Linked DNA regions of Methylibium petroleiphilum PM1. The protein of the gene in region 1 interacts with the protein of each later gene in a pairwise test. Links are inferred from orthologs where the notes say so. Each region holds a gene or a part of one and is shown in the gene's direction. Other genes may lie near its edges. The genes, in order: ruvA and ruvC.

Region 1 (14,178 bases):
CTACAAGGACATCAACCGCCTCGCGCTGAAGCTACTGGTGCCCGGCGGCCTGCTGTTCACGTTCTCGTGCTCCGGCGGTGTCGACGCCGCCCTGTTCCACAAGATCGTCGCCGGCGCCGGACTCGATGCCGGGGTCGACGGCTACCTGCTCGAACGGCTGGAGGCGGCGCCGGACCACCCGACGACGGTGAACTTCCCCGAGGGCGAGTACCTGAAGGGGCTGGCGATCCTGAAGCAGTGAGCGTGGCGCAACGCCTTGCTCCCTCCCTCTCAGCGCTCGCGTCGCCGCCAGAAGCGCTCCATCTCCAGGTACAGGAAGGACGCGGACCAGCCGATCAGCAGCAGGCCGTTGAGCGCCTCGACGCCGGCCAGCAGCCGCACCGGGCCGGCCGGCACCACGTCGCCGAAGCCCAGCGAGGTGTAGGTCTCGGCCGAGAAATAGAGTGCGCTGCCGAGGTCGGGCGTGGCGGTGCCGCCCAGCGACCCGTGGCCGGCGCTGATGATCAGCAGCCAGTAGCCGGCGCCGTAGAGGAGGATCTCCGCGCCGTGGCCGATGAAGCAGCCGAGCACGGCGACGATCAGCTTGGCCCGGCCCGGCCAGTGCAGCCGGTCGAGCAGGCGGGTCAGCAGGTTCAGCACCTCGTAGTGCGTCAGCGTCGTGGCGACGATCAGCAGCACGCAGCTGAAGACGACGAGGGCCATGGCCGACAGGAATGCGCTCAGGCGTAGGGATCGGCGTAGCCGAGCGCACGCAGCACCTCGGTCTCGCGCGCTTCCATCGCCTGCGCCTCGGCCTCGATCTCGTGGTCGTGGCCCTGGGCGTGCAGGGTGCCGTGCACCAGCAGGTGGGCGTAGTGGGCTTCCAGTGAGCGGCCCTCGTCTCGGGCCTCGCGCTCGACCACCGGGGCGCACAGGATCAGGTCGGCCACCACCACCGGCTCGGCCTCGTAGTCGAAGGTCAGCACGTTGGTGGCGTAGTCCTTCTGCCGGTAGTCGCGGTTCAGCGCGCGGCCTTCGTCGGTTCCGACGATGCGCACCGTGATCTCGGCCGGCACGTCCAGTGCGGCGCGGATCCAGCGCAGTACCTTGTGGCGCGGCAGCTGGGCCCGATGGCTTGCATCGGCGAACTGCAGCGACAGCTTCAGCACCGGACGGGCGGGGCGCTTCATCCTAGGACACCGGCTTTGCCGCGGTCTCGTAGGCCTCGACGATGCGGGCCACCAGCGGGTGGCGAACCACGTCCGCCGACGTGAAACGCGTCATCGCGATGCCCTTGACGCGCCGGAGCACGCGCTCGGCCTCGATCAGGCCGCTCTCCACGCCCTTGGGTAGGTCGATCTGGCTCACGTCGCCGGTGACGACGGCCTTGCTGCCGAAGCCGATGCGGGTGAGGAACATCTTCATCTGCTCGGTGGTGGTGTTCTGTGCCTCGTCGAGGATGACGAAGGCGTGGTTCAGCGTGCGTCCGCGCATGAAGGCCAGCGGCGCGATCTCGATCGTGCCTTTCTCGAAGGCCTTGGTGACGCGCTCGAAGCCCATCAGGTCGTAGAGCGCGTCGTACAGCGGGCGCAGGTAGGGGTCGACCTTCTGCGCCAGGTCGCCGGGCAGGAAGCCCAGACGTTCGCCGGCCTCGACGGCCGGCCGGGTGAGGACGATGCGCTGCACTGCGCTGCGCTCCAGCGCATCGATCGCGCAGGCCACGGCGAGGAAGGTCTTGCCGGTGCCGGCCGGGCCGATGCCGAAGGCGATGTCGTGGTCGAGGATGTGGCGCAGGTACTGGGTCTGGTTGCCGGTGCGGCCGGCCAGGTCGGCATGGCGGGTGCGCAGGGTGATGGCGCCGTCGCCGGGGTTCGCGTCGCGGACGCCGCCGCCCTGGGCGGCCTCGACCAGCGCGAGCTGGAAGCTCTCGGGGGTGATGGGCTTCTTGGCGCGGTCGTAGAGCGACTGCAGCAGCGCCGTGGCGCGCTCGGCCTGCGCCTTGGCCCCTTCGATGCGGAAGGACTCGTTGCGGCGCGTGATGCCGACGTTGAAGGCCGCCTCGATGGCACGCAGGTGCTCGTCGAGCGTGCCGCACAGGTGCGCGAGGCGGATGTTGTCGAGCGGGATGAAGGCGTGGCGCAGGATCACGGGCAGGGCGGTCGCGTGGGGAGCCCGATTGTGGCGCGGCCGGGCGCCGGCGACAGGCACGCCCCGCGCACCATCCTGCACAATCGCCGCCCATGCTTCGCCACCTCTCCGCGCCCGGGCGCCTGTTTCTGCTGCTGTGGCTGGGCCTGTGCGGCGGCCTGCCGTTCGCCGCTCCGACGGTCGCCCAGACGACGGACCTGCTGACGCTGCGCAGCGCCCAGGTCGCCAGCGTGCCGTCACTGACGCTCGCGCCGCCGGTCGGCGGCGGTTTCGAGACCGTGGCACTCCCGGACGACTGGTCGGCGCAGGGCCCGGCGGGCGAACAGGTCAAGTGGTACCGGCTGCGCTTCGATGCGCCGCAGCAGGCTGCGGGCGCCTTGCTCTCCGCCTACATCCCGCGGGTGTGCTCGAACCTCGAGGTCTACCTCAATGGCCAGTTGCTCTATCGCGGTGGCAGCCTGCGCGAGCCGGTCACGCGCAACTGCTACCAGTCGCAGCTGGTCAGCCTGCCCGCCGGTCTGCTGCATGCCGCCGGCAACGAACTGGCGCTCCAGGTGGTGGGCTACCCGCTGCCGCGCGTGGCGGGGCGTCAGCGTGCCGGTGGCTTGTCGGAGGTGCTGATCGGGCCCTATCCGCAGTTGCGCGAGCTGCATGAGCGCCAGCGCTTCTGGAACGTGAGCTTCGCGCAGATCGTGGCGGCGACGCTCGTGATGATCGGCGTGGTGATGCTGGCGCTGGGCTGGGTGCGGCGCGTGTCGCACCTGAAGTACTTCGGCGTGGTGTCGCTGGGCTGGGCGCTGCTAAGCGCTCGCATCTGGTGGCGCGACATCCCGCTGCCGAACGGCACGCTGGAACTGCTGAGCTGCATCGCCTTCGTCCCGCTGTCGGTGTGTGCGGTGCTGTTCCTGCTGCGCTACTGCGGCATGAAGTGGCGCGCCGTCGACATCGCCCTGTGGACCCAGTGCCTGGTGATGCCGGCCGGCCTGTTGCTGGCCGGGCCGGAGCGGCTGTTCTCAGGGGCGGTGCTGTGCTATTCCGTGCTGGCGCTGGAGGTGTTCGCGGCGATCGGCTTCTGCCTCGCGCACGTGTGGCGCACGCGGCGCGGCGAGTTCTGGCTGCTGGGCTCGATCCTCGCACTGGTCGTGGTGGTGATCGGCATCGAGGTCGGTGTGCAGGACAGCTTCCTCAAGCTGCCCAATGTCCATGTCATCCACTTCGCGATCCCGCTGCTGTTCTGCGTGCTGGCGTTCCGGCTGGTGCAGACCTTCGCGAACGCGCTGACCGCCGCCGAGACGGCGCGCCAGCAGCTCGAGCAGCGCGTCTACGAGATCTCGGCCGAGATCGAGCGCAACTTCTCGCACCTGGCCGAGGTGCGGGTGGAGCAGGTGGCCGAGAAGGAGCGCAAGCGCATCGCCGCCGACCTGCACGACGACCTGGGTGCCAAGCTGCTGACCATCGTCCACACCAGCACCGACGAGCGTATCTCGACGCTGGCGCGCGAGGCGCTCGAGGAGATGCGGCTGTCGGTGCGTGGCATCGCCGGCAAGCCGGTGCAGCTGACCGACGCGCTGGCCGACTGGCGTGCCGAGACGGTGTCGCGGCTGGGCGATGCCGGCATCGAGATCGAGTGGCACAGCACCGAGCCGACCACGCCGCGCACCCTGGCGGCCCGTTCCTATGTGCAGACGACGCGCGTGCTGCGCGAGGCCACGAGCAACCTCATCAAGCACAGCGGCGCCTCGCGGGCGACCGTCACCTGCCGCATCGGCGACGAGTTCCAGCTGGTGATCCGAGACAACGGGCGCGGCATCCCGCTCGAACTCGACGGCCGCCTCGACCGCGGCCACGGCATGGCCAGCATGAAGCAACGCGCCAAGCAGATGCAGGGCCAGTGCCTGATCGAGTCGGGCCCGGGCTATGGAACCGTGATCCGGCTCACGCTTCCGCTGTGAGCAGCGCCCGGTCGCTTGCGGGCCTTGCCGTCAGCGCTCAGACTGTTACCATGAAACGGTGAGTGACATGACCCACATCCTGCTGCTGGAAGATCTGCCCGAGATCCGTGTCTGGTTGAAGGCACTTGCGTTGCAGGTGTTTCCACAGGCGCAGATCACCGAGGCCGCCCGCGTGCACGACGCGCGCGAGCACATCAGCGCCCAGCGCTTCGATCTGGCATTGGTCGATCTGGGCCTGCCCGACGGTTCGGGCGTGGAGGTGGTGGCGGCGCTGCGCGAGGCCCAGCCCGAGGCGCAGTCGGTGGTCGTCACGATCCACGACGACGACGACCACCTGTTCCCCGCGCTGCAGGCAGGAGCCTTCGGCTACCTGCTGAAGGAGCAGTCCCGCGAACAGCTGGCCGACCAGCTGCGACGCATCAGCGCCGGCGAGCCGCCGCTGTCACCGTCGATCGCGCGCCGCGTGATCCAGTATTTCGCGGCCCAGCAGCGCAGCCAGTTCCGCGAGAAGACGCCGCTGATGCCGGGCGTGACGCTGACCGAGCGCGAGAACGAAGTCCTGCTGCGCGTGGCCAAGGGCTTCACGCTGCCGGAGATCGGCGTGCAGCTGAACCTGTCGCGCCACACCATCGCCGACTACGTGAAGCAGATCTACCGCAAGCTCAACGTGAGCTCGCGCGCTGAGGTGGCCCTGGAGGCCCAGCGGCTCGGCCTGTTCCGGCGTTGAAGACGGCGCACCCGTGCGCCGCGACCGCCGCGGCAGCCTAGGATGCTCGGTCGCCTCACCGGCCTGCTGGCCGAGAAATCCCCGCCGCAGGTGCTGATCGACGTCGGCGGCGTCGGCTACGAGGTCGACGTGCCGATGAGCAGTTTCTTCAACCTGCCCGCCATCGGCGAGAAGGTCACGCTGCTGACGCACTTCGTCGTGCGAGAGGACGCGCAGGTTCTGTTCGGCTTCCTCACGGCGCCCGAGCGCGAAACCTTCCGGATGCTGATCAAGATCTCGGGTGTCGGGCCGCGCACCGCGTTGTCCATCCTGTCCGGTCTGACGGTGGGTGATCTGGCGCAGGCGGTGACGGCGCAGGACGCCAGCCGCCTCGTCAAGGTGCCGGGCATCGGCAAGAAGACCGCCGAACGGCTGCTGCTCGAACTGAAGGGCAAGCTCGGTGCCGATCTGGGCCCCGCGATCGGCGGCAAGCCGGCCAGCGACGCGCAGGCCGACATCCTGCAGGCGCTGATCGCGCTGGGCTACAGCGAGCGCGAGGCGCAGGCGGCGGTCAAGGCGCTGCCGGCCGAGGTGGGCGTCAGCGACGGCATCAAGCTCGCGCTGAAGGCGCTGGCGCGTTAGCGCGCCGCGAGCAGCTTCTTCAGCGGCGCCGGCAGCCCCACGGTATCGAGGGCGTCGAGCGCGATCCAGCGGCCGGGGCCCAGCGCGGCCTCGACACCCTCTGCGCTGTCCAGCACCGCGCGCCGCGGGTGCAGCGTCCAGTCGAAGTGGGTCAGTGCGTGCTCGATCAGCGGCTGCGGCTCCACCGGCACCTGCCAGCGCTGCACCACCGCACCGAGCGCGGCTTCGTCGTCGAGCAGTGGCAGGCTCCACAGTCCGGCCCACACGCCGGTCGCCGGGCGTTTCTGCAGCCACACCGCGCCAGCGTGCTCCAGCCACAGCCACCAGTGTTCGCGGCGGGTGCGCTTGAGCTTGCGCGTCTTCACCGGGTAGGCCTCGGGCCGGCCCTCACGTCGCGCCACGCAGTCGCCCTGAAGCGGGCAGAGCAGGCAGTTCGGCTTGCGGGCCAGGCAGACGGTGGCACCCAGGTCCATCAACCCCTGGGTGTAGGTCGGCATGTCGGCCGACGCCGGAGGCAGCAGCTCGCAGGCCCGAGCCCACAGGCCGCGCTCGTGGCGGGCGACGGCGAGGTCGGCGCTGAAGCCCAGGACGCGCGTCAACACGCGCTTCACGTTCCCGTCGAGGATCGCGGCCCGCTCGCCGAAGCAGAACGCGGCGATGGCGGCGGCGGTCGATCGGCCGATGCCGGGCAGCGTGGCGAGCTGCTCGGCGCTGGCCGGGAAGCGGCCGCCGTGCTCGGCCATCACCGCCTGGGCGCAGCGGTGCAGATTGCGCGCGCGGCTGTAGTAGCCCAGGCCAGCCCAGGCGGCCAGCACGTCGTCGAGCGCCGCGCGCGCCAGCGCGGCCACATCCGGAAAGCGTTCGAGAAAGCGGACATAGTAGGTCAGCACGGTGCTGACCTGGGTCTGCTGCAGCATGATCTCCGACAGCCACACGCGGTAGGGATCGCGCTCGCGCTGCCAGGGCAGTCCGTGGCGACCCTGGGTGCGCTGCCACGTCACCACGCGCTCGGCCAGGCTGGCCGTGGTGGCGGTTGCGCCGGTGTCGGGCGCGGAAGCCGGCGTCCTGCCGCTCGGGGCCGGTGGGGACACGGCGGCGCTCAAGCGCGGGCCGGATCGATCTCGAAGTCGAGCAGCAGGTCGATCGAGTCGTCGAGGAGTTCGCTGGTGCTGACGGTATCCCGCTCGGACAGGTCGCCGCGCGGATCGGCGTGCAGTCGGGTGCCCTCGACCAGCTCGGTCACGCGCTGCTGCAACTGCTGCAGGCGCGCATCCTGGCTCTCGAGCTCGCTCAGGCGCGACTCCAGTTCGCCGGCGGCGGCCTGGATGCGTTCGAGTGCCTCGCGCCGGCGCTTGAAGCCCCGCCGACGGTCGCGCAACTGGGTGTCGATCTGAGCGGACGCGGTCTTGTTCCACAGCTCGAGTTCGCCGCTGGCGCTCTCGAAGACGACGCGCAGCCGCGACACCAGCATGCGGCGGAACTGCTCGAGGAAGCGCTCCTGCGTGAGCTTGAGTGCCTGCGTCAAGCCCAGGTACTGCACGTAGTTGCGTTCGATCAGGTCGAGGTCGCCGATGAAGCGGCCGAGTTCGGGCGTGGGCGCGACCAGCAGGCTGAACCCGAATTCGGTGTTCAGCATCTCGAACGACGCCTCGAGCATCGAGTGGATCTCTTCGCTGCGCGATTGGGCGCGCTTCATGCGCTCGCGCAGCTTGCCGCACAGCGTCATGAAGGCCTTCTTGGCGCCGAGCTGCAGCAGCGAGCTGCGGATGCCTTCCTGCATCTCGCCCACGTGCTCGCGCAGCCGGTCGCTCGACAGGTCGAGCAGCGCGTCCTTCAGCATGCGGGTGTGCACCACGCGCATCGCCTGCAGGCGCGAGATGCACTGTTCGAACTCCGCCGCCTCGGCATCGACGCGCGTCAGCATCAGCTTGACCTTGGTGGCGTTCTTGCCGCGCAGGCCGCGCAGCTCGAGCAACTGCTCGGCGATCTGACGGCGCCGGTCGGTCAGGCGCCGGCCGACCTGCTGCTCGACGATCGCGATGCCCTCGACGCCGATCTGCGCCAGCATTTGCTGGCGTTGGGGTAGCAGCCGTTCGCTCAGGGCCTCCTCGAGCGCGGGAAGGCGGCTTGCGACGAGATCGGCCTCGTCACCGGCCACGCGCGCCGCCAGGGCCTGCTTGGCCGACAGCGGGAACACGCGTTCGCGAGGCATGTTGAGCGTGTGGGCCACATCGTTGCACTGGCGTTCGATCTGCGCCTCGGTCTCCTCGGCCGTGCTGAGCGGGTCGACCAGTGTGTCGATCTTGTTGAGCACGACATAGCGGCTCACGCCCTGCACGCCGAGGTGGTCGCGCCAGATGGCCAGGTCGGACTTGGTGACGCCGGTGTCGGCGCTCAGCACGAACACGGTGGCGTGGGCCGCCGGCAGCAGGCCGACGGTGAGCTCGGGCTCAGCACCAATGGCATTGAGGCCCGGCGTGTCCAGCACGACCAGGCCGCGTTTGAGCAGAGGGTGCGGCAGGTTGATCAGCGCATGACGCCAGGCCGGCACCTCGACGCATCCCTGTTCGTCGAGCGGCGGGTTGTCGTCCGGCGTGTCGTCGTTCCAGAAGCCGAGGTCGCGCGCCATCGTCACGCTGACCGACCGGGTCTGGGTCACCTGGGTCAGCGCCTGCGCCAGACCTTCGGTGTCCTCCATGTCCAGCGGCGTCAGCTGCCAGGCGCGGGGCTGGCGGCGCAGGTCGGCGAGCGAGGGGCTCTGCAGGCGCGTGTCGATCGGCAGCAGCGCGAGGCCGGGCGGCTCGTCGGCCTCGTAGCCGATCTCCACCGGGCACATCGTGGTGCGGCCCGGCGTTGCCGGCAGGATGCGGCGGCCGGTGTCGGCGAAGAAGATGGCGTTGATCAGCTCCGACTTGCCGCGCGAGAACTCGGCGACGAAGGCGACGATGAGCTTCTCACCCGCGAGCCGCTGGCGCAACGACTCGAGAAGGCCGGTCGCGGGCTCGTCGAGCAACTCGTGCTCGCGCAGGAAACGGGCGAGTTCCCGCACCCTGGATTCCAGCGTGCTGCGCCAGTGACCAAGGGTGTCGACACTGTGGGCGAACGAGGCGGACGGGTGACTTTCCAACGCGGGCTCTCTGTGCAGAAGATGGTAGCGCAGGGCCCTTCTCGCCGGCGTGCCGCCGTCGTCAGCACGTCACGCCCGCGCCGCTCAAGACGTGTGCATTTGTGACAGCGGGCCGCTGCGTCGACCGCGCTAACGGCGCTGGCAGTGGGGACAGAAGTAGGTCGAGCGCTGCCCCTGGACGATGCGGCGCACCGTGCCGCCGCAGGTCGTGCAGGGCTCGCCCTCGCGGCCGTAGACCCGGGCCTCGTTCTGGAAGGCGCCGCCCAGACCATGGGCGTCCCGGAAGTCGCGCAGCGTCGAACCACCCACCGCCACGGCGCGGGCGAGCACCGCGCGCACGGCATCGACGAGGCGCTCGCAGCGCGCGAGGCTGATGCGATGGCCCGGCGTGCGCGGGTCGATGCCCGCCAGAAACAGCGCCTCCGAGGCGTAGATGTTGCCCACGCCGACCACGATGTCTCCGGCCAGCAGTGCCTGCTTGACGGCGACGCGACGGCCTCGCAGGCGCGCGTGCAGCAGTGCGGCGGTGAAGCCGGCCTCGAGCGGCTCCACGCCCAGTCCCGCCAGCAGCTTGCCGGCCGCGCCCTCGTCGCGCGAGGACGACCACACGGCCGCGCCGAAGCGGCGTGGGTCCGTCAGCCGCAGGAGGCCATGGCTGGTCGCCAGGTCGAAGTGGTCCCAGGGGCCGGGCGGCTCGGCGTGCGTCGACAGGTTCAGCGAACCCGACATGCCGAGATGCAGCAGCAGCCCGCCGTCATCGGCCGCGACGCCGGGCCGCGCTCCCAGTGCGAACCACAGGTACTTGCCGCGGCGGTTGACGTCGAGCAGGCGCCGCCCGACCAGTGTCGACGGCGCGCAGCCGAGCGGCCAGCGCAACGGCTTGCCCACACGCACCCCGGCGATCTCGGCGCCGCGCAGCCGATCGACCAGGCTCAGGCGCGTGACTTCCACTTCGGGCAACTCGGGCATAGGGCCATTATCTGGGGATGCATAGAATGAAATTCGACTTTGGAGTGTCCATGGCCCCTTTCCGATTCGCTGTCCTGGCCCTCGCGGCCTCCAGCGTTCTTGCCGCGACGGCGTGGGCCCAGCCCGCTCCGGCGGAAGCGCCGGCATCCGGGCCGGGCGCTGCGGCACCGGTGGAAAATTCGGTCCTCGACGCACCGCTGTTCTACCAGTTGCTGATCGGCGAGATGGAGCTCAGCCAGGGCGATGCCGGTACCAGCTACCAGGTCCTGCTGGATGCGGCCCGCAAGACCCGCGACGAGCGCCTGTTCCGGCGCGCCACCGAAGTCGCTTTGCAGGCACAGGCCGGCGAGCAGGCGCTCGATGCGGCACGCGCCTGGCGCCAGGCCGTGCCCGGCTCGATCGACGCCCACCGCTTCGAGGTGCAGTTGCTGGTCGCGTTGAATCGCACCGCCGAAACCGTGCAGCCGCTGCGGGCCACGCTGGCGCTGGTGCCGCCGGCCCAGCGGCCGGCGGCCATCGGGTCCTTGCCTGGCTATTTCTCGCGCACCACCGATCGCAAGGCGACCACGGCGGTGCTCGAACAGGTGCTGCTGCCCTATGCAGAGCAGCGCTCGGCGGGCGAGCCGCAAGCCACCGCGGTGGCCGCCTGGGTGGCGCTGGGCCGCAGCCGGCTGGCCGCCGGCGATGCGGCGCGCGCGCTCGACGCCGCGCGCCGTGGTCAAGCGCTGAGTCCGCGGTCGGAGGCCGTGGCGCTGCTCGCCATTGAACTGATGCCGACCGAGCAGCGGGCCGAGTCGCTGGTCACGGCCTTTCTCGAGGCCCAGCCACCGGCTCCGGCCGCCACGCGCAGCGCGGTGCGGCTGGTCTATGCCCGCACGCTGGCTGTCGCGCAGCGCTATGCGGACGCCGCGCCGCAGCTCGAGGCGGTGACGCGCGACGCGCCGCAGTTTGTCGACGCCTGGCTGACGCTGGGCGCCTTGCGGCTGGAACTGAAGCAGCCGGCCGAGGCCGAAGCGGCGCTGCGCGAGTACCTCGCGCGCCTCGAGGCCGGCAGCGAGGCGGCATCGACCGAAGCGGCCGATGCCACGCAGGACGAGGACGCCGCCACGCCCATGCAGCGTCTGACGCAGGCCTACCTGCTGTTGGCCCAGGCCGCCGAGCAGCGGCGCGACTTCAAGGCCGCCGAGGGCTGGCTGGCCAAGGTCGACAGCTCCCAGGCACTGACGGTGCAATCGCGGCGCGCATCGTTGCTGGCGCAGCAGGGCAAGCTCGCCGAGGCGCGCAGCCTGATCCGCGCGCTGCCGGAACGGCAGCCGGAGGACGCGCGCTCCAAGCTACTGGTGGAGGCGCAACTGCTGCGCGACCAGAAGCAGTGGTCGGAGGCACTGGGCGTCCTGACCGAGGCCAACGACCGCTACCGCGACGACACCGACCTGCTGTACGAGCAGGCGATGATGGCCGAGAAGCTCGACCGCATGACCGAGATGGAGCAGTTGCTGCGTCGCGTGATCGCGCTGAAGCCGCAGCAGCCGCAGGCCTACAACGCGCTGGGCTACTCGCTCGCTGATCGCAACCAGCGCCTGCCGGAAGCGCGCCAGCTGATCATCAAGGCCCTGGAGCTGTCGCCGGGCGATCCGTTCCTGATCGACAGCCTGGGCTGGGTCGAGTACCGGCTCGGCAACCATGACGAGGCGATCCGCTGGTTGCGGCAGGCACACGGCGCACGACCGGACACCGAGATCGCCGCGCACCTGGGTGAGGTGCTCTGGGTCAGTGGCCGGCGCGACGAGGCTCGTCGGATCTGGGCCGAGGCCCGGGCCCGCGACGCCACGAACGACGTGCTGAAGGAAACCCTGGCGCGGCTCAAGGTCGATCTGTGAGGCGTGGCTGCGCACTGCTCGCCGCCGCGTGTGCTGCGGCAGTGTGGCTGGCGGGGTGCGCCGGCGTTGGCACGCCGGCGCCCCAGGGCGAGCGGCTGGCGGGACGGCTGTCGGTGCGTGTCGAGGGCGACGCGGCACGGAACTTCAATGCGGCGTTCGAACTGGAAGGTTCGTCCGAGTCGGGCCAGCTGTCGTTGACGACGCCGCTCGGCATCCAGCTCGCCCGCGCCGACTGGTCGCCGCGGCAGGTTCGCCTGCGCTCCGGCGACGGCGAGCGCCTCTACCCCGACCTAGAGAGCCTGGCGGAAGACGCGCTGGGCGAGCGGGTACCGCTCGCCGCGCTGTTCGACTGGCTTCACGCCCGGCCCTGGCCCGGCGCGCCGAGCGCGGCGCAACCGCAGGGCTTTTCGCAGCTCGGTTGGGTGGTCGACGTGTCGCGCCGGGCCGAGGGCTGGGTCGAGGCGCGCCGCGCCGCGCTCCCCGTGGTGAGCGTGCGCGCCAAGCTCGACGATGCCCCCTGAGAAGGCCCGCCGATGAGTCTGCAAGCCCTCTACGACGTTCCCGCGCCAGCCAAGCTGAACCTGTTCCTGCACGTGACGGGCCGGCGCGACGATGGCTACCACCTGCTGCAGTCGGTGTTCGCGCTGATCGATTGGGCCGACACCCTGCATTTCGAACGCCGCCTCGACGGCCGCCTGGTCCGCCACGACCTGGCCGCCGCGCTGCCCGAGGACGACCTGTGCCTGCGCGCGGCGCGCCTGCTGCAGCGCGAGAGTGCCTGCCCGCTCGGCGCCGACATCTCGATCGACAAGGACGTACCCTGGGGCGCCGGCCTAGGCGGCGGCAGCTCCGACGCCGCCAGCACCCTGCTGGCGCTGAACCGCCTGTGGGGCCTGCACTGGTCGCGCGAGCGGCTGCTGGCGTTGGGCCTGCAGCTCGGCGCCGACGTGCCCTTCTTCGTGGGCGGTCACAACGCCTGGGTCGAGGGCATCGGCGAACGACTGACGCCCATCGAGCTGGCGCCGCGCTGGTGGGCCGTGCTGAAGCCCGCTGTGGCGGTGCCCACCGTGGCGATCTTCGGCAGCCCGCTGTTGGTGAGGAACACCGCTGCTGCTACAATCTCGGACTTCTCTGCAAACGCAGTCGAGTTCGGCCACAACGATCTGCAAACGCCCGCAATGGCGTACAGCGACGAGGTGGTCCAGGCTCTGGCGCTGCTGCAATCCCGCTACGGCGCAAGCCGCATGTCGGGATCCGGCAGCGCGGTGTTCGCGGAGGCCGGCACCGGCGAGTCACCGACGGTTGCGATGATGGAAGCGGCTTCGCTTCCTCCGTCGTGGGTGGGACGCATGTGCCGCGGCTTGACGGTGCATCCGCTGGCGCTCTGGGCCGGCTGATCGTCGCCAAGCGACGGTTTCGGGCGTGGCTCGGGCGCAAGCCAGAGCGGTGTCCTGTGTAGGGGAGTCGCCAAGTTGGTTAAGGCATCGGATTTTGATTCCGACATGCGAAGGTTCGAATCCTTCTTCCCCTGCCAAAGCTTTACCCAGGAAGCATGGCGCCCGCGTTCCGGGCGCCATGTTTTTTGATCGGACAGGTTTTTTCCAACGAACGACCGCCTCGGAGGCGTGATGCTCTCCTCCAACACCGTGATCTTCACCGGCAATGCGAATCCGGCGCTGGCGCAGGAGATCGCCACCTCGCTCGGCATCGAACTGGGCCGCGCGGCCGTCGGGCGGTTCTCGGACAGCGAGGTCACGGTCGAGATCCAGCAGAACGTGCGGGCGCGCGACATCTTCGTCGTGCAGCCCACCTGCACCCCGACGAACGAGCACCTGATGGAGCTCTTCATCATGGTCGACGCGCTCAAGCGTGCCTCGGCCGGCCGCATCACCGCCGTGATCCCCTACTACGGCTACGCGCGCCAGGATCGCCGCCCTCGTTCCACTCGTGTGCCGATCAGCGCCAAGGTCGTTGCCAACATGCTCGAGGCCGTGGGTGTGAACCGCGTGCTGACGATGGATCTGCACGCCGACCAGATCCAGGGCTTCTTCGACATTCCGGTCGACAACATCTACGCCTCGCCAGTGCTGCTGTCGGACCTGAAGAGCCGCCGCTACGACGACCTGATCGTCGTCTCGCCCGACGTCGGCGGCGTGGTGCGCGCCCGCGCGCTGGCCAAGCAGCTCAACTGCGACCTCGCCATCATCGACAAGCGCCGCCCCGCGGCCAACGTGTCGGAAGTCATGCATGTGATCGGTGAGATCGACGGCCGCAACTGCGTGATCATGGACGACATGATCGACACCGCCGGCACCCTGGTGAAGGCCGCCGAGGTGCTGAAAGAGCGCGGCGCGAAGAGCGTGTTCGCCTACTGCACGCATCCGGTGTTCTCCGGCCCGGCGATCGAGCGCATCAAGAACTCGCAGATCGACGAGGTGGTGATCACCAACACCATTCCGCTCAACGCGGCGGCCAAGGCCACCACCAAGATCCGCCAGCTGTCGGTGGCCTTCCTGTTTGCCGAGACCATCCGCCGCATCTCGGACGGTGAGTCGGTCACCTCGCTTTTCTCGGAGCAGAACAACAACTTCTGAGCCGGGTTCTGCCCGTGCGCATGGGGCGTGCGGGTTCACACAGGGTGCCTGGTCGCGGGCGCCTTCCTTTTGGAGAAAACTCATGAAATTCGTCGCTTATCCGCGCGAACTGCAGGGGACCGGAGCGAGCCGCCGCCTGCGTATTTCCGGCAAGGTGCCGGGCATCGTCTACGGCGCCGGC
Region 2 (14,467 bases), 2.9 Mb from region 1 along the record:
CTGAGGCCCCAGTAGGCCAGCAGTTCGGGCAGCTTGCCCTCGCTCTCGGGCCGCAACAGGAAGTGCACGGTCGAGCCGCGCCGGTCGAGCAGTTTCCTGACCAGCCGCTTGCCGATGAAGCCGGTGGCCCCGGTGACGAAATACTGCATGCCATCCTCCTTGCTGTTGCTGCCGCGGGTGCCTGCTCATTCTTGTCCACCGCGGGCGGTGCACGATCGCCCCGCAGCGCGTGCCGCGCTCGGGACTTTCCCGGGGCGCCTGATGCACCCGGACGATTCGCTCGCCTTTAGGCTGCGACTTCTAGCCCGCGCTTCTATAGTGCCTCCGGCGAGGGCTTCGCTGTGAAGCGCCGCGCCGGATCCACAAGGAACACAAGCATGGTCAAGAAGCTGCAGAAACTCGCGGACAAGCAGAGTGCCGCCGCGGGCACACCTTCGATGGCACAACTGTTCGACAGCCAGCTCGCGAACTCGGTCAAGGACTCGGCCCAGCAGATCTGGCAGGCCGGGCTCGGCGCGTTCGCCAAGGCCCAGGGCGAAGGCGGCAAGGTGTTCGAGTCGCTGGTGAAGGAAGGTGTCTCGATCCAGCGCAGGACCCAGGCGGCCGCGGAAGAGAAGCTGGGTGAGGTGAGCAACCGCATGACGAAGCTGTCCGACGACGTGCAGGCGCGCGCCGGCCAGCAGTGGGACAAGCTCGAATCGATCTTCGAGGAGCGCGTCGCGAAGGCGCTGGGCAAGCTCGGCGTGCCGTCGAGCAAGGACATCGATGCGCTGATCCATCGCATCGACACCCTCAGTGCCAATGTGGCCCGCCTGTCCAAGGCCCCTGCGGCCCGCAAGGCGGCACCCGCCAAGACGGCCGCGAAGGCCGCCGCACCCCGCAAGGCCGCCGCCAAGCGCGCCGCTCCGCGCAAGCGCGCGGCCTGAGCGCGCCGCACCGGGCCGCGCACCTTCGCCGATGCGATCCCCACTCGCCCTCGGTCTGGCGGCCCTGATCGGTGGCGCGCCGATCGGACCGGCCACCGGCGCGACCGCCCCATCGCCCGGCAGCGACGAGGCGGCGGTCTTCGCGGCCGCCGGCCTGCAGCGCCGCGGCAACGAGCACTACCGAGAGGCGTGCGCCACGGCACTGAAGCCGCAGACCGAGCGGCTGGACATCAACCACGATGGCCGCGACGAAGTGCTGCTGTTCCTGGCGTCCTCGCCCTGCTTCGGCCCGGCCCGTGGCGGCAACGTCGCGCTGTTCATGCAGAACGCCGGCGGCGCGTGGGTCGACCTGCTCGGCTTCCTGCCCGGCGTGGAGGTGCTGCCGACCGGCGGTGAACACCTCGGCTACGCCGACCTGGGGGTCGCCAACCCCGGCGGCTGCATGGCGGTCTATCACTGGAACGGCAGCGCCTACGTCCACGCCGCCAACCGCGCCATCGAGCCCGGTGGCTGCCAGTTCCGATGATGCCGCGCATCGGTCTCGCGCTGGCCGGCGGCGGGCCATTGGGCGCGATCTACGAGATCGGCGCACTGTGCGCGCTCGAGGAATCGATCACTGGCCTGCGCCTCACTCAGTGCCAGGGCTACGTGGGCGTGTCGGCCGGCGGCTTCGTGGCCGCCGGACTGGCCAACGGCATCGGGCCGCGTGAGCTGTGCCGCTCCTTCATCGAGAACGAGGGGCCGCCGGACGACGTGTTCGACCCCGCGCTGCTGATGCGGCCGGCCTGGGGCGAGTTCGCGAAGCGCCTCGCGCGGGCGCCCGGTCTGGCCGGCGGCGCGGCTCTGGACTATGCGCTGGGCTTCGCCACCCGCAGCCAGGTGCTCGACCAGCTCGGCCGCGCCATGCCGACCGGCCTGTTCTCCAACCGCACGGTCCACCAGCACCTGAGCCGCGTGTTCGGCGCGCCCGGCCGCAGCAACGACTTCCGCACGCTGGCGCGCCGGCTGGTGCTGGTGGCGGTCGACCTCGACAGCGGCGACGCCCGGCCCTTCGGCCTGCCGGGCCACGACCACGTGCCGATCTCGCTCGCCGTGCAGGCCAGCGCCGCGCTGCCCGGACTGTTCCCGCCGGTCGAGATCGACGGCCGCTGCTACGTCGATGGCGTGCTGCGCAAGACGCTGCATGCCTCGGTCCTGCTCGACGAGGGCCTGGACCTGCTGATCTGCCTGAATCCGCTGGTGCCCTACGACAGCCCCGCCGACGCGCACAGGCCGGCGGACGGTGCCAGGGCGCCGCTGGCGCGGCTGGTCGACGGCGGCCTGCCGCAGGTGCTGAGCCAGACGTTCCGCACGCTGATCCGCTCGCGCATGGAGCTCGGCCTGCGCCAGTACGACCAACTCCACCCCGACACCGACATCCTGCTGTTCGAGCCCGACGCGCGCGACGCCAAGGTGTTCTTCACCAACCCGTTCAGCTACTCGCAGCGCCGCCGCATGGCCGAGCACGCCTACCAGGCCACGCGGACTCAGTTGCGCGCGCGCCGCGCCGCACTCGGCCCGCGGCTGGCTCGCCACGGCCTCGGCTGGAGCGCCGCGCTCGACGACCCGCGGCGCACGCTGCTCGACACGCGCCCGACGCCGGTCGGCCGCGCCAACGAGGCGCTGCGCCGGCTCGAGACGACGCTCGACGCGCTGGACGCCGCGCTCACGGCCTGACGGCGGCGCCGGAGCGCACCGCTCGTCAGGGGTGAAACTGCCCCGGCAACACCCACAGCAGCAGCGCCGTCATCGTCAGGTAGCGCGCGAACTTGCCGATCGCCATGTAGAGCAGGCAGGGCCAGAACGGCAGCCGCAGCCAGCCAGCCACCGCACACAGCGGGTCACCGACCACCGGCAGCCAGCTCAGCAGGCAGGCCGGCGGGCCGAAGCGCTCGAGCCACTTCAGCACGCGCGCGTCGGCCGGCCTGTGCTTCACGCGCTCGTAGGCACGCTCGGCGCCGTAACCCATCCACCACGTGACCGCGCCGCCGAGCGTGTTGCCGGCGGTGGCCACCAGCACGGCCGGCCAGAACAACTGCGGGTCGAGCTTGACCAGGCCGAACACCGCCGGCTCCGAACCGAACGGCAGCAGCGTGGCCGAGACGAAGGCGACGACGAACACCGTGCTCAGGCCGAACTTCGGCAACGCGAGCACGGCGAGCATCGATTCGAGCCAGCTCTCCATCGATGTGGATTGTCGATGCAGCGCAGCAAGCAGCGCCACCGATCGGTGCCCGACCTGCCCGGATCGCGCCGCTATACTCTGCCCTCTTTTTAAGCACACCGCCTCCCGTGTCTCCCCTGCGCATCGGCTCGATCGAGCTCCCGAACCGGCTGTTCGTGGCACCGATGGCGGGCGTCACCGACCGACCGTTCCGCCAGCTGTGCAAGCGGCTCGGCGCCGGCTATGCGGTGAGCGAGATGGTCACCTCGCGCAAGGAACTCTGGCACAGCCTGAAGACCTCGCGGCGTGCCAACCACGACGGTGAGGTCGCGCCGATCGCGGTGCAGATCGCCGGCACCGAGCCGCTGATGATGGCCGAGGCCGCCGCCTACAACATCGACCGCGGCGCGCAGGTCATCGACATCAACATGGGCTGCCCGGCCAAGAAGGTCTGCAACGTGTGGGCCGGCTCGGCGCTGATGCGCGACGAGTCGCTCGCGCTGCGCATCGTCGAGGCGGTGGTCACCGCCTGCGCGCCGCACGGCGTGCCGGTGACGCTGAAGATGCGCACCGGCTGGAACATGCAGAACCGCAATGCGGTGGCGCTGGCGCGCGGCGCCGAGTCGCTCGGCATCGCGATGCTGACGGTGCACGGCCGCACGCGCGAGCAGGGCTACGCCGGCTCGGCCGAACACGACACCGTGCGCGCGGTGAAGACCGCGGTGCAGGTGCCGGTGGTCGCCAACGGCGACATCGACTCGCCCGAGAAGGCGCGCGACGTGCTCGCCGCAACCGGCGCCGACGCGGTGATGGTCGGCCGCGCTGCGCAGGGGCGGCCGTGGATCTTCCGCGAGATCGCGCACTTCCTCGCCACCGGCGAGCGCCTGCCGCCGCCGCGTACCGCGCAGGCCAAGGCCTGGTTGATCGAACACCTGCACGACCACTACGGCCTGTACGGCGAATACGCCGGCGTGCGCACCGCGCGCAAGCACATCGGCTGGGCAGTGCACGCGTTGCCGGGCGGTGCCCTGTTCCGCGCCCGAATGAACACACTGGAGCGCTGCGAGGCGCAAGTCGCCGCTGTCGGCGATTTCTTCGATGCCCTCGGGGTCGAGCATGAGCTGCTGCCGCAAGCAGCAGCGGCGCTCGAACCGTCCTTCGAACAAGAGGCTGCATGACCAAGAAGCACATCGACGCGTGCATTCGCGAGGGCCTCGATGCCTACTTCAAGGACCTGCGCGGCGCCGATCCGCGCAACATCTACGACATGGTGCTGCAGGTGGTCGAGAAGCCGCTGCTCGACGTGGTGATGCAGCACGCCGAAGGCAACCAGTCACGCGCCGCCGAGTGGCTGGGCATCAACCGCAACACCCTGCGGCGCAAGTTGCTCGAGCACAAGCTCATCAAGCCCTGAGCGCGCCGTACTCCGTTTTCCGCCCCTACCCCGCTTCCACGACCGCCATGGCCACCGCCCTCCTCTCCGTTTCCGACAAGACCGGCATCGTCGAACTCGCCCGGTCCCTGCATGCGCTGGGCGTGAAGCTGCTCTCGACCGGTGGCACGGCCAGGCTGCTGGCCGACAGCGGCCTCCCGGTCACCGAGGTGGCCGACCACACCGGCTTCCCCGAAATGCTCGACGGTCGCGTGAAGACGCTGCACCCGACCATCCACGGCGGCCTGCTGGCGCGCCGCGACCTGCCGGCGCACATGGCCTCGCTGGCCGCGCACGGCATCGAGACGATCGACCTGCTGGTGGTCAACCTCTACCCCTTCGAGGCCACAGTCGCGAAGCCCGGCTGCACGCTGGAGGACGCGATCGAGAACATCGACATCGGCGGACCGGCGATGGTGCGTTCGGCCGCCAAGAACTGGAAGGACGTGGCGGTGCTGACCGACGCCTCGCAGTACGCCGGCGTGCTGGCCGACCTGCAGCAGGACGGCCGGGTGAGCGAGAGCACGCGCTTCGCGCTTGCGGTCGCGGCCTTCAACCGCATCAGCAACTACGACGCGGCCATCAGCGACCACCTGTCGGCGCTGCGCCCCGACGGCACGCGCGCCGAGTTCCCGGCGCAAAGCAACGGCCGCTTCGTCAAGCTGCAGGACCTGCGCTACGGCGAGAACCCGCACCAGAGCGCCGCGTTCTACCGCGACCTGCACCCGGCGCCTGGCTCGCTGGTGAGCGCCGTGCAGCTGCAGGGCAAGGAGCTGTCGTACAACAACATCGCCGACGCCGATGCGGCGTGGGAGTGCGTGAAAGGCTTCGACGCTTCCGTCGACGGGCCGGCCTGCGTGATCGTCAAGCACGCCAACCCCTGCGGCGTGGCCCTCGGCGCCAACGCGGCCGAGGCCTATGGCAAGGCCTTCCGCACCGACCCGACCTCCGCGTTCGGCGGCATCATCGCCTTCAACGTTCCGGTCGACGGCGCGGCAGCGCAGGCGATCGCGAAGCAGTTCGTCGAGGTGCTGATCGCCCCCGGCTATACCGACGAGGCGCGCGCCGTGTTCGCCGCCAAGGCCAACACGCGCGTGCTGCAGATCTCGCTCGACGGCGTGCAGCGCGACGCGCCCGACGCCTGGTCGCGCGGCCTCAATTCGCACGACATCAAGCGCGTCGGCTCGGGTCTGCTGATCCAGAGCGCCGACAACCACGTGCTCGGACTGCAGGACCTGAAAGTCGTCACGAAGCTGGCGCCGACCGACGGACAGCTGGCCGACCTGCTGTTCGCGTGGAAGGTGGCCAAGTTCGTCAAGAGCAATGCCATCGTGTTCTGCGGCGACGGCATGACGCTCGGCGTCGGCGCCGGCCAGATGAGCCGGCTCGACAGCGCGCGCATCGCCAGCATCAAGGCCAGCCACGCCGACCTGAGCCTGGCCGGCTCGGCGGTCGCGAGCGACGCCTTCTTCCCGTTCCGCGACGGCCTCGACGTGCTGGCCGATGCCGGAGCGCGCAGCGTCATCCAGCCCGGCGGCAGCCTGCGCGACGACGAGGTGATCGCCGCCGCCAACGAACGCGGCATCGCGATGGTGCTGACAGGTGTGCGTCACTTCAGGCACTGAGCACGGCCGGCTGCGGTGCCCCGTGGCGCGTGCTCCGAATAGCAGGGGACCATGTCCGCCGCCGCCGACTCGGTAGGCCTGTTGCTGTCCTTCCTGGCACGGCTCATCACCGGGGCGCAGGGGCACTGGTACGGCTGCCCGCCGAAGGCAGAGCAGCGCATCTACTTCGCCAACCACCAGAGCCACCTCGACTGGGTCCTGATCTGGGCCGCGTTGCCGCGCGACCTGCGCGCCCGTACGAGGCCGATCGCCGCGAAGGACTACTGGACCGCCAGCCCGCTGCGCCACTGGATCACGCGCGAGGTGTTCAACGCGGTCTACGTGGCGCGCCAGCGCACGGACGACCAGGACCCGCTCGAGCCCCTCGTCGAGGCCCTGCGAAGCGGTGACTCGCTGGTGATCTTCCCCGAGGGCACGCGCAGCAACCGCGGCGACCCGCAGGCCTTCAAGAGCGGCCTGTACCACCTGGCCGAGCAGTTCCCCACGGTGCAGTTGATCCCCGCATGGATCGACAACGTGCAGCGCGTGATGCCCAAGGGGGAGGTGGTGCCGGTGCCCATCCTGTGCTCGGTGACCTTCGGCGCGCCGCTGGCGCCGCTGACGCCCGGCGAGAGCAAGCGCGACTTCCTCGACCGCGCACGCGCGGCCGTGGTCGTGCTGAAGGACGTCGCGGCATGAGCGGCTTGCGGCAGCTCAGTGCCTCGCAGCAGGTGGGCCTGCTGTTCCTGCTGGTGTTCGGCGCGCTGCTGCTGATCAGCGCCGTGGCCCTGCTGCGCTCGCTGCGCGAGCGCGGTGAAGAGAGCCGCGACCGGCACGAACGGTTCAAGCGCGAGCTGCGCGCCCTGTGGATCGGCGCCTCGGTGTTCTGGCTCGCCTGGGTGTCGGGTGCGGCGGGGGCGACACTGCTGTTCGGCGTGCTCAGCTTCCTGGCGCTGCGCGAGTACATCACTCTGATGCACACGCGGCGCAGCGATCACCGCAGCCTGATCCTGGCCTTCTTCATCGTGCTGCCGCTGCAGTACCTGCTGGTGGCCAACCGCAATTTCGACCTGTTTTCGGTCTTCATTCCGGTCTACATCTTCCTGGCGATCCCGGTGGTGAGCGCGCTGGCCGGCGACCCGGAGCGCTTCCTCGAGCGCAACGCGAAGATCCAGTGGGGCATCATGGTCTGCGTCTACGGCATGAGCCACACGCCGGCGCTGTTGCTGCTGCAGTTTCCGAACCGCGAGGATCGCGGGGCCTTCCTGGTGTTCTTCCTGGTGCTGGTGGTCGCGGTGGCCCACATCGCTCAGGAGGCCGCGAGCCGGCGCCTGCGCCGCCGCCCCGTGGCGCGCCACATCAGCCGCAGCTTCAGCTACCGTGCCTGGCTGATCGGCGCGCTGGTGGCGGCGATCGTCGGCGGTCTGCTGTACTGGATCACACCCTTCAAGCCGGGGCAGGCGATGGTGATGGCGCTGATCGCCAGTGCCTGCGGCACGATGGGCGAGTTCGTGATGAAGGCGCTCAAGCGCGACGCCGGCGTGCACTACTGGGGCAACCGCGCCTCGGTCACCGGTGCGGTGGGCCTGCTCGACCGCGTGGCGCCGCTGTGCTTCGCGGCGCCGGTGTTCTTCCATTCCGTGCGCTGGTACTTCAACCTGAGCTTCTGATGGCGACACGGATCCTCGGCATCGATCCAGGGCTGCGCACCACCGGATTCGGCGTGGTCGAGTGCGAGGGGTCGCGGCTGCACTACATCGCCAGCGGCACGGTGCGCACCGACGCGCTGCCGAACGGCGACCTGCCAGGGCGGCTGAAGATCATCTTCGAGGGTGTGCGCGAGGTCGCGGCGCGCTACCAGCCGGACTGCGCCGCGGTCGAGATCGTGTTCGTCAACGTCAATCCGCAATCGACGCTGTTGCTCGGTCAGGCCCGGGGCGCGGCACTGGCGGCGCTGGTGTCGGGCGATCTGGCCGTGGCCGAGTACACCGCGTTGCAGATGAAGAAGGCGATCGTCGGCCACGGCCACGCCCGCAAGGAGCAGGTGCAGGCCATGGTGGCGCGGCTGCTGTCGCTGCCCGGTGAGCCGAGCCGGGACGCAGCCGATGCGCTCGGCCTCGCGGTCTGCCATGCGCACGCGGGCGCGTCGCAGGCGGCGATCGCCGCCGTCAGCCCGCTGGCGCGGCGCGCCCATGCGCAATACCGCAAGGGCCGCAGCTATTGACCGGCGCCGAGGCCGGTCGGCGGCGATCAGCCACGCCAGACGACGTTGTGGCGCCGGAAGAGATCGCGCAGGCCTGTGCCGTTGTTGAGGTCGATCAGGCGGCGCTGCATCACCTGCGCCAGGTCGGTCGCGCCGCGCTTCACGGCACAGCCGACCACCCAGCCGTTGCGCGGCGCTCGCGGGATCGGCGGCAGCGGCACGATCTTGTAGCGCGGCTGGCCGGCGAGCGTCGCTTCCAGTTCGGAGGCCAGGCCGGCGGCCGCCACCACCTCGCCGGAGAGCAGGGTCTTCGCCGCTGCCACGCCGTCGGCGTGCTGGGTGCTGAGCGTGTCGCGGAGGGCGCCGGAGTCGGCGCTGGCCAGCAGGTAGCCCGGCAGGGACACGCCCGCCACCGCGATCTTCTGCCCGCGCAGGGCCTCGATGGTCTCGGGCGTCGGACCGCGCTCGCTGTCCCAGGCCAGCATGACCGTCTCGCGGTAGTAGGCGCCGAACACCTCCACCTGCGGATTGGCCTCGATCAGCGGGCGGTCCATCGGCACATGCAGCATCACGTCGGCCGGACCCCAGCCGAGGTAGTGGCCGCGCCAGACGGCGTTGCGCAGGTCGTCGCCGACGCTCTCGCCGGCCGGGATCGGCAACAGGCTGAGCGGCACGCCCACGCTGTCGGCCAGCACCGCGGCCAGATCGACATCGACGCCCTGACCGTTCAGGTTGAACGGCGGCATGTCCTGGTAGACCGCCACCACCAGCCTCCCGCTGCGCCGCACGCGTTCCAGCGCGCTGCCCTCGGCACGGAGCGGCGCGGACAGCGGCGCCAGTGCCGCGGCGGCACCCAGCAACCGGCGACGGGAGATCACAGCGGCTTCTCGCGGCGGGTTTCGAGGTAGCTCTTGATGGCCCAGACCGCTTCCTGCTGCATCACGCCCTCGAACGGCGGCATGTAGACGGCACCGTTGCGGGTGCGTCCGTGGCGCACCGTGGTGGCGTAGTACTCGTCCATTTCCTTCACGCAGGCGGCCTTCTTCTTGTCGTCCTTCAGCGTGGCGCATTCGCCGTCGAGCTTGCGCAGATCGGGAGCGATCCCGCCGGAGATGGCCTCCAGGCCATGGCAGCGGGCACAGTTCTGGGTATAGGCCGAGGTGCCGATCTTGATGGCCTCGTCGTTCTTGCGGTATGGATTCTCGGTGCGCCAGGTATCACCGAGCGCGGGAAGCGACTGGGTATCGACGGCCTGCGGCGTGACGTCCCCGTGGGCGTAGGCGCCCGCGGCGCCGGCGATCAGGCTCAGCGCGACGAGATGGCGCAGGCACTGGGTACGAAAGTTCATAGAAAGATGCTCCAAATCAGAGGGACAGTCCGAGGGTGCAAGTGATGTGCCATCGCCACAGTTCTGCCCCGAACCCCTGCTCGTGACGGGTTCACACCGTCATTTTGCTCCACACTGGAGCATACTGACGCTCCCCATGGATGTGCCGCAGGGCCAGGCTGGCACGGTGACAGGGGGACGATTCAGGCAGTGACGACAAGGCGTTCAAACGCCTGAGCAATGGACACACAGCAGAGGCGGCTGCCGGCCGCCCGAGAGGGCTGACGCCCCCAAGGAGACACGATGACCGCATCCCCCACCGCGACGCGCGCTGCCCAGCGTGACAGCCGGCGCCCGTCCGGGTTCGGCCATTCCGCGACGAGCGTCTGGCTGCCGCCGGACCCGGGTCACGTCGACACCATCGCGCAGTCGCATGAACGCTGTGCCTCGCTGCGGCTGAGCCCGATCCGGCCGCCGGACCACACCCCGCTGATGCGCTCGGATCTGGCGGTGGCCCGGGAGCGCAACCGCTGTCTGTCGCTCCATGCGGTGCCGGTGATGGAGATGCTGCTGGAGCAGATTCTCGCGACGCAGAGCATGGTGCTGCTGACCGACGTGCAGGGCACGGTGCTGCATTCGATCGGTCACGACGACTTCCTGACGCGTGCGTCCAAGGTCGCGCTGGCGCCGGGCGTCAACTGGAGCGAATCGAGCAAGGGCACCAACGCCATCGGGACCGCGCTGGTCACCGAAACGCCGACCATCGTGCATGCCGACGAGCACTTCGTCCACGCCAACCAGTTCCTGACCTGCTCGTCCTCGCCGATCTTCGATCCGCGCGGCAACCTGGTCGGCGTGCTCGACGTCAGCGGCGATCACCACTCCTTCCACGTCCACACGATGGGCCTGGTGAAGATGTCGGCGCGCATGATCCAGAACCACTGGCTGATCGAGGACAGCCACCAGACCCTGCGCCTGCATTTCCACCTGCGTCGCGACTATCTCGGCACGCTGATGGAAGGCATCGTCTCCGTCGGGCAGGACGGCAAGCTGCTAGCCGCCAATCGCGCCGCACTGGACATGCTGCGCCTGTCGGGCGCGGCCTTGCGGATGAATACGGTCACCGGCCTGTTCGGCGTGTCGCTCGGAGCGCTGGTCGACCATTTCGGCTCGACGCTGTCGACGCCACTGGAGCTGAGCCTGCCCGACGGCCGCCAGATCCATGCGAACGCCCGCTTCAATGGCACCGGCTGGCACCAACTGGGCCGCGCCCGTGACGATCAGCCGGAGGCGCTCGCCCACGAGGCGGCCCGCGAGCCGGCCGCCCGCGACGCGCTGCCCGACACCGCTCGCGAACCGACGGCCCATCCCAATGCCGTGCCGCCGTCGCCGAGCCTGCGACAGCTGCAGACCGGGGATGCGCGCATGGACGACGTGGTCACGCGCGTCAAGCGAGTGCTCGACCGCGACATCCCGGTGCTGATCCAGGGCGAGACCGGCACCGGCAAGGAAATGCTGGCCCGCGCGATCCACCAGGGCTCGCGTCGCGCCAGCGGCCCCTTCATTGCCGTCAACTGCGCATCGATCCCCGAGACCCTGATCGAGTCGGAGCTGTTCGGCTACGAGGAAGGCGCGTTCACCGGCGCGCGCCGCAAGGGCGCCGTGGGCAAGGTCCTGCAGGCGCACGGCGGCACGCTGTTCCTCGACGAGATCGGCGACATGCCGCTGGGCCTGCAGGCGCGGCTGCTGCGGGTGCTGCAGGAACGTGAGGTCACGCCGCTCGGTGGCACGCGGGCGCTGCCGGTCGATGTGTCGGTCATCAGCGCGACCCATCAACCGCTGCGAGAACTGATCGACCGCAAGCAGTTTCGCGAGGACCTGTACTACCGCTTGAACGGCCTGGTGGTGCAGCTGCCGGCGCTGCGCGAGCGCACCGACCTGCTGGCGCTGACCGAGAAGCTGCTCAAGCGCGAGTGCCGTGGTCGTCTGCTGCGCCTCGACGCCGAGGTGTTGCGGCTGATGCAGGCTTGCCGCTGGCCGGGCAATATCCGCCAGTTGGCCACCGTGCTGCGCACCGCGGTGGCGATGGCTGGCGACGATGCCGTGATCACCGTCGACCACCTGTCCGAAGACTTTCTGCAGGATGCGCGTCGCACACTGGACGAGGAGCCCGCCTCGGTCGCCGCCTCTCGGCCGCCGGTGAGCATGGCCCAGCACGCCGAGCCGCGTCCCTCGGACGCGGCAGCACCCGACGGCCTCGGCAGCGCCCAGGTCGGCGAAGCGCCGGGCGGACGCAGCACGCTGCACCAGCTCGAGCACGACACCGTCCGCCGCGCGCTGGCCGAGGCCGGCGGCAACATCTCGGTCGCCGCCCGGCGACTGGGCATCAGCCGCAACACGATCTACCGCAAGCTCTACTGGCCGCCAGGCGCGGGCCGCTGAGCGCCACCGGGTGCAGTGCCGGCGAAAACCAGGTCCGGACGGACCTGCGTCGGCGCCGGCACCGCGCCGTGGTCAGAGCTCGACCAGGCCGTTCTGCGCCGCCAGCCGCAGCAATTGCAGGTCGTTCGCTGCACCCAGCTTCTGCCGGATCAGCGACATGTAGTTCAGCACCGTCTTGTCGCCGAGGTGCATGGCCTCGGCGATCGCACGCGTCGCGAGGCCCTGGGCGGCCAGCCGCAGCACATCGAACTCGCGCGGCGTGAGCTGCCGCAGCGGCCCGCCGCGCTCCACTTCCAGGGGATCGAGCATCGCCTCGACCAGTTCGCTGGAAAACACCCGGCGGCCCTGAGCGACCTGACGCACCGCATCCAGCATCGCCTGCGGGTCGGAGTCCTTGGTCAGGTAGCCCAGCGCACCGGCGCGCAAGGCCTGCAGTGCATAGCTCTGCTGGGCGTGCATCGTGAACACCAGGATCCGCAGCGAGGCCAGCCGGGCGCGCAATCTCTGGATGGCCTGCAGGCCGCTGTCGTCCTTCAGGCTGAGATCGACGACGGCGACGTCGATCTGCTGCAGGCGCAGTTGCTCGCAGGCCTGAGCCGAGGTGGCGCAGGCTGCGACCACGCACATGTCGGGCTCGGCATCGATGAGCTGCCGGTACCCCGCCCGCACCACCGCGTGATCGTCAAGCAGCAAGACGTGTATCAAGCATTTCTCCCTCAAGTGACTCGGTGACGGCGACGGCCGGCACCGGCACCCAGACTTCGACGCACAGGCCAGGACCGGCGTTGTCGACCAGTCGCAATCCGCCACCCACCATGGCCAGGCGCTCGCGCATGCCGAGCAGGCCGAGGCCACCCCGCGGCAGCGCACTGGCGCGGCCGCAGCCATCGTCGATCACCCGCATCCGCACACGCTGCACGGCCGGCACATCGATACGGACCTGCACTTCGCCTGCGCCGCTGTGTCGGTAGGCGTTCGTCAACGCTTCCTGCAGGCTGCGGTAGAGCGCGAGCGCGGCGTCCTCTGGCAGTGCCGGCAGCGGCCTGGCGATGTCGGCCCGGATCGTCACCGTTGGGTGATGAGCCCGGGCCCGATCGATCAAGCCCGCCAGTTCGTGCGCCAGTCCTTCGGCCTCGAGCCCGTGCGGCCGCAGCCGGCTCAGGAGCGTGCGCAGCTGCAGTCGGATGCATCCCAGCGAAGCGACCATCTGGTCCGCGCAGCGCGCCAGCTCTACCGGATCAAACCGTGCGGCATGGCGCTGAAGCAGCGAAGCCGTGGCCGACATGGCGGTCAGATGCTGGCCGAACTCGTCGTGCAGGTCGCTCGCCAGCCTGCGCCGCTCGCGCTCCTGCACGTCGATCAGTCGCTGTGTGAGCCGGCTCTGCTCGCATCGCGCCATGGCCAGTCCGGCGGCGAGCTCGTCGATGCCCCGCGCGATGGCCGCGTACTCGCGCAGCCTCAAGGCCGGGAAGCCCGGTTCCGGCTGGCCGGCCTGCAGCCGGGCCAGTCCGGCACACAGCACGCTGGCCGGCGCCAGCGCTTGGCGCACGATCCACCACACGCCGAACAGCATCGCCCCGCCGGCCACGAGCAACAGCAGCAGCAACGGCAGCACATCGCCCAGTACCTCGTCGATCTCGCTGTCGGGCGCCGGTTCGACGATCAGCGTTCGCGGACCGATCGCGATGCGGTGCTGGGCCACGGGCTTTCCCGCGGGCGCCAGCCGGCGAGCGTAGTCGTGGAGCAGTGACACCTGCTCCAGGTTGTCCTGACTCGGCTCATCGGCCCAGCGCACCCGCAGGTGCCGTGCATGCCCTTCCGCGAGCAGGGCCTGCAGCCGGAGTTGGCTGTGCGCGTCGCCGAGGTTTGCCTCCGCAGCAGTCGACAGCAGTTCCACCACCGCGTTGGCGCCCTGCATCTCGTCCTGGATGCCCGAGCGCAGCGCCACGGCGGTGTAGACCAGCGTGATCCCCAGCCACAGCGCCGCGAGCAAGGCGAGCCAGACCACGAGGCGCTTGCTCAAGTCCATGGGTGTCTCCTTTGCTACGTCGATCGCATGCACACCGGGCAGGCAGCAATCGTCATTCCTGACCCGATCGCGGCGAGCGGGAGGATCTCCCGATCTCGCGCGGGCGATCTCCCGATACACCGTGGACCCCGCTTCCTAGACTCCGGCTCGCTCGTACACCACAACATGAGGAGATACCGATGAGCAAGCATCCCGTCCGTCACGCCCTGTCCGTCGCAGCGGCGCTGGCCGTCCTGGGACTGTCCCAGGGTGCGCACGCCGTCAAGAACGTCACCTGGGAAGACATCTCGAACGACGACCG

What was found.
Region 2: the proteins of ruvA (region 1) and ruvC interact in binary tests that used the Escherichia coli proteins (3 or more experiments, as listed by UniProt). The link is inferred for Methylibium petroleiphilum PM1 from one-to-one orthologs.

The regions. Positions count from the first base shown.
Region 1 is NC_008825.1:3,431,993-3,446,170, reverse strand. The notes cover bases 3,928-6,637. They hold ruvA (Holliday junction branch migration protein RuvA), read left to right. Parts: upstream 3,928-4,848; coding sequence 4,849-5,427; downstream 5,428-6,637. Other genes in these bases: MPE_RS16330 (dynamin family protein), read right to left, coding at 6,527-6,637; mutY (A/G-specific adenine glycosylase), read right to left, coding at 5,424-6,518; MPE_RS16345 (response regulator), read left to right, coding at 4,147-4,806; MPE_RS16350 (sensor histidine kinase), read left to right, coding at 3,928-4,079. Also shown: MPE_RS16370 (class I SAM-dependent rRNA methyltransferase), read left to right, coding at 1-241; MPE_RS16365 (potassium channel family protein), read right to left, coding at 271-702; rRNA maturation RNase YbeY, read right to left, coding at 720-1,169; MPE_RS16355 (PhoH family protein), read right to left, coding at 1,171-2,127; more of MPE_RS16350, read left to right, coding at 2,220-3,927; more of MPE_RS16330, read right to left, coding at 6,638-8,476; mutM (bifunctional DNA-formamidopyrimidine glycosylase/DNA-(apurinic or apyrimidinic site) lyase), read right to left, coding at 8,684-9,523; MPE_RS16320 (tetratricopeptide repeat protein), read left to right, coding at 9,574-11,403; MPE_RS16315 (outer membrane lipoprotein LolB), read left to right, coding at 11,400-11,924; ispE (4-(cytidine 5'-diphospho)-2-C-methyl-D-erythritol kinase), read left to right, coding at 11,937-12,800; MPE_RS16300 (ribose-phosphate pyrophosphokinase), read left to right, coding at 13,032-13,997; MPE_RS16295 (50S ribosomal protein L25/general stress protein Ctc), read left to right, coding at 14,080-14,178. UniProt on the Escherichia coli protein: The RuvA-RuvB-RuvC complex processes Holliday junction (HJ) DNA during genetic recombination and DNA repair.
Region 2 is NC_008825.1:517,649-532,115, reverse strand. Bases 6,613-9,611 are described here. They hold ruvC (crossover junction endodeoxyribonuclease RuvC), read left to right. Parts: upstream 6,613-7,834; coding sequence 7,835-8,389; downstream 8,390-9,611. Other genes in these bases: pedF (cytochrome c-550 PedF), read right to left, coding at 9,243-9,611; MPE_RS02410 (substrate-binding periplasmic protein), read right to left, coding at 8,416-9,246; MPE_RS02420 (phosphatidate cytidylyltransferase), read left to right, coding at 6,861-7,835; MPE_RS02425 (lysophospholipid acyltransferase family protein), read left to right, coding at 6,613-6,864. Outside these bases: MPE_RS02465 (SDR family oxidoreductase), read right to left, coding at 1-149; MPE_RS02460 (phasin family protein), read left to right, coding at 378-926; MPE_RS02455 (hypothetical protein), read left to right, coding at 958-1,452; MPE_RS24835 (patatin-like phospholipase family protein), read left to right, coding at 1,449-2,642; MPE_RS02445 (YqaA family protein), read right to left, coding at 2,668-3,150; tRNA dihydrouridine synthase DusB, read left to right, coding at 3,267-4,307; MPE_RS02435 (Fis family transcriptional regulator), read left to right, coding at 4,304-4,543; purH (bifunctional phosphoribosylaminoimidazolecarboxamide formyltransferase/IMP cyclohydrolase), read left to right, coding at 4,591-6,186; more of MPE_RS02425, read left to right, coding at 6,238-6,612; more of pedF, read right to left, coding at 9,612-9,716; MPE_RS02400 (sigma-54-dependent Fis family transcriptional regulator), read left to right, coding at 9,999-12,137; MPE_RS02395 (response regulator transcription factor), read right to left, coding at 12,210-12,830; MPE_RS02390 (sensor histidine kinase), read right to left, coding at 12,820-14,166; MPE_RS02385 (methanol/ethanol family PQQ-dependent dehydrogenase), read left to right, coding at 14,346-14,467.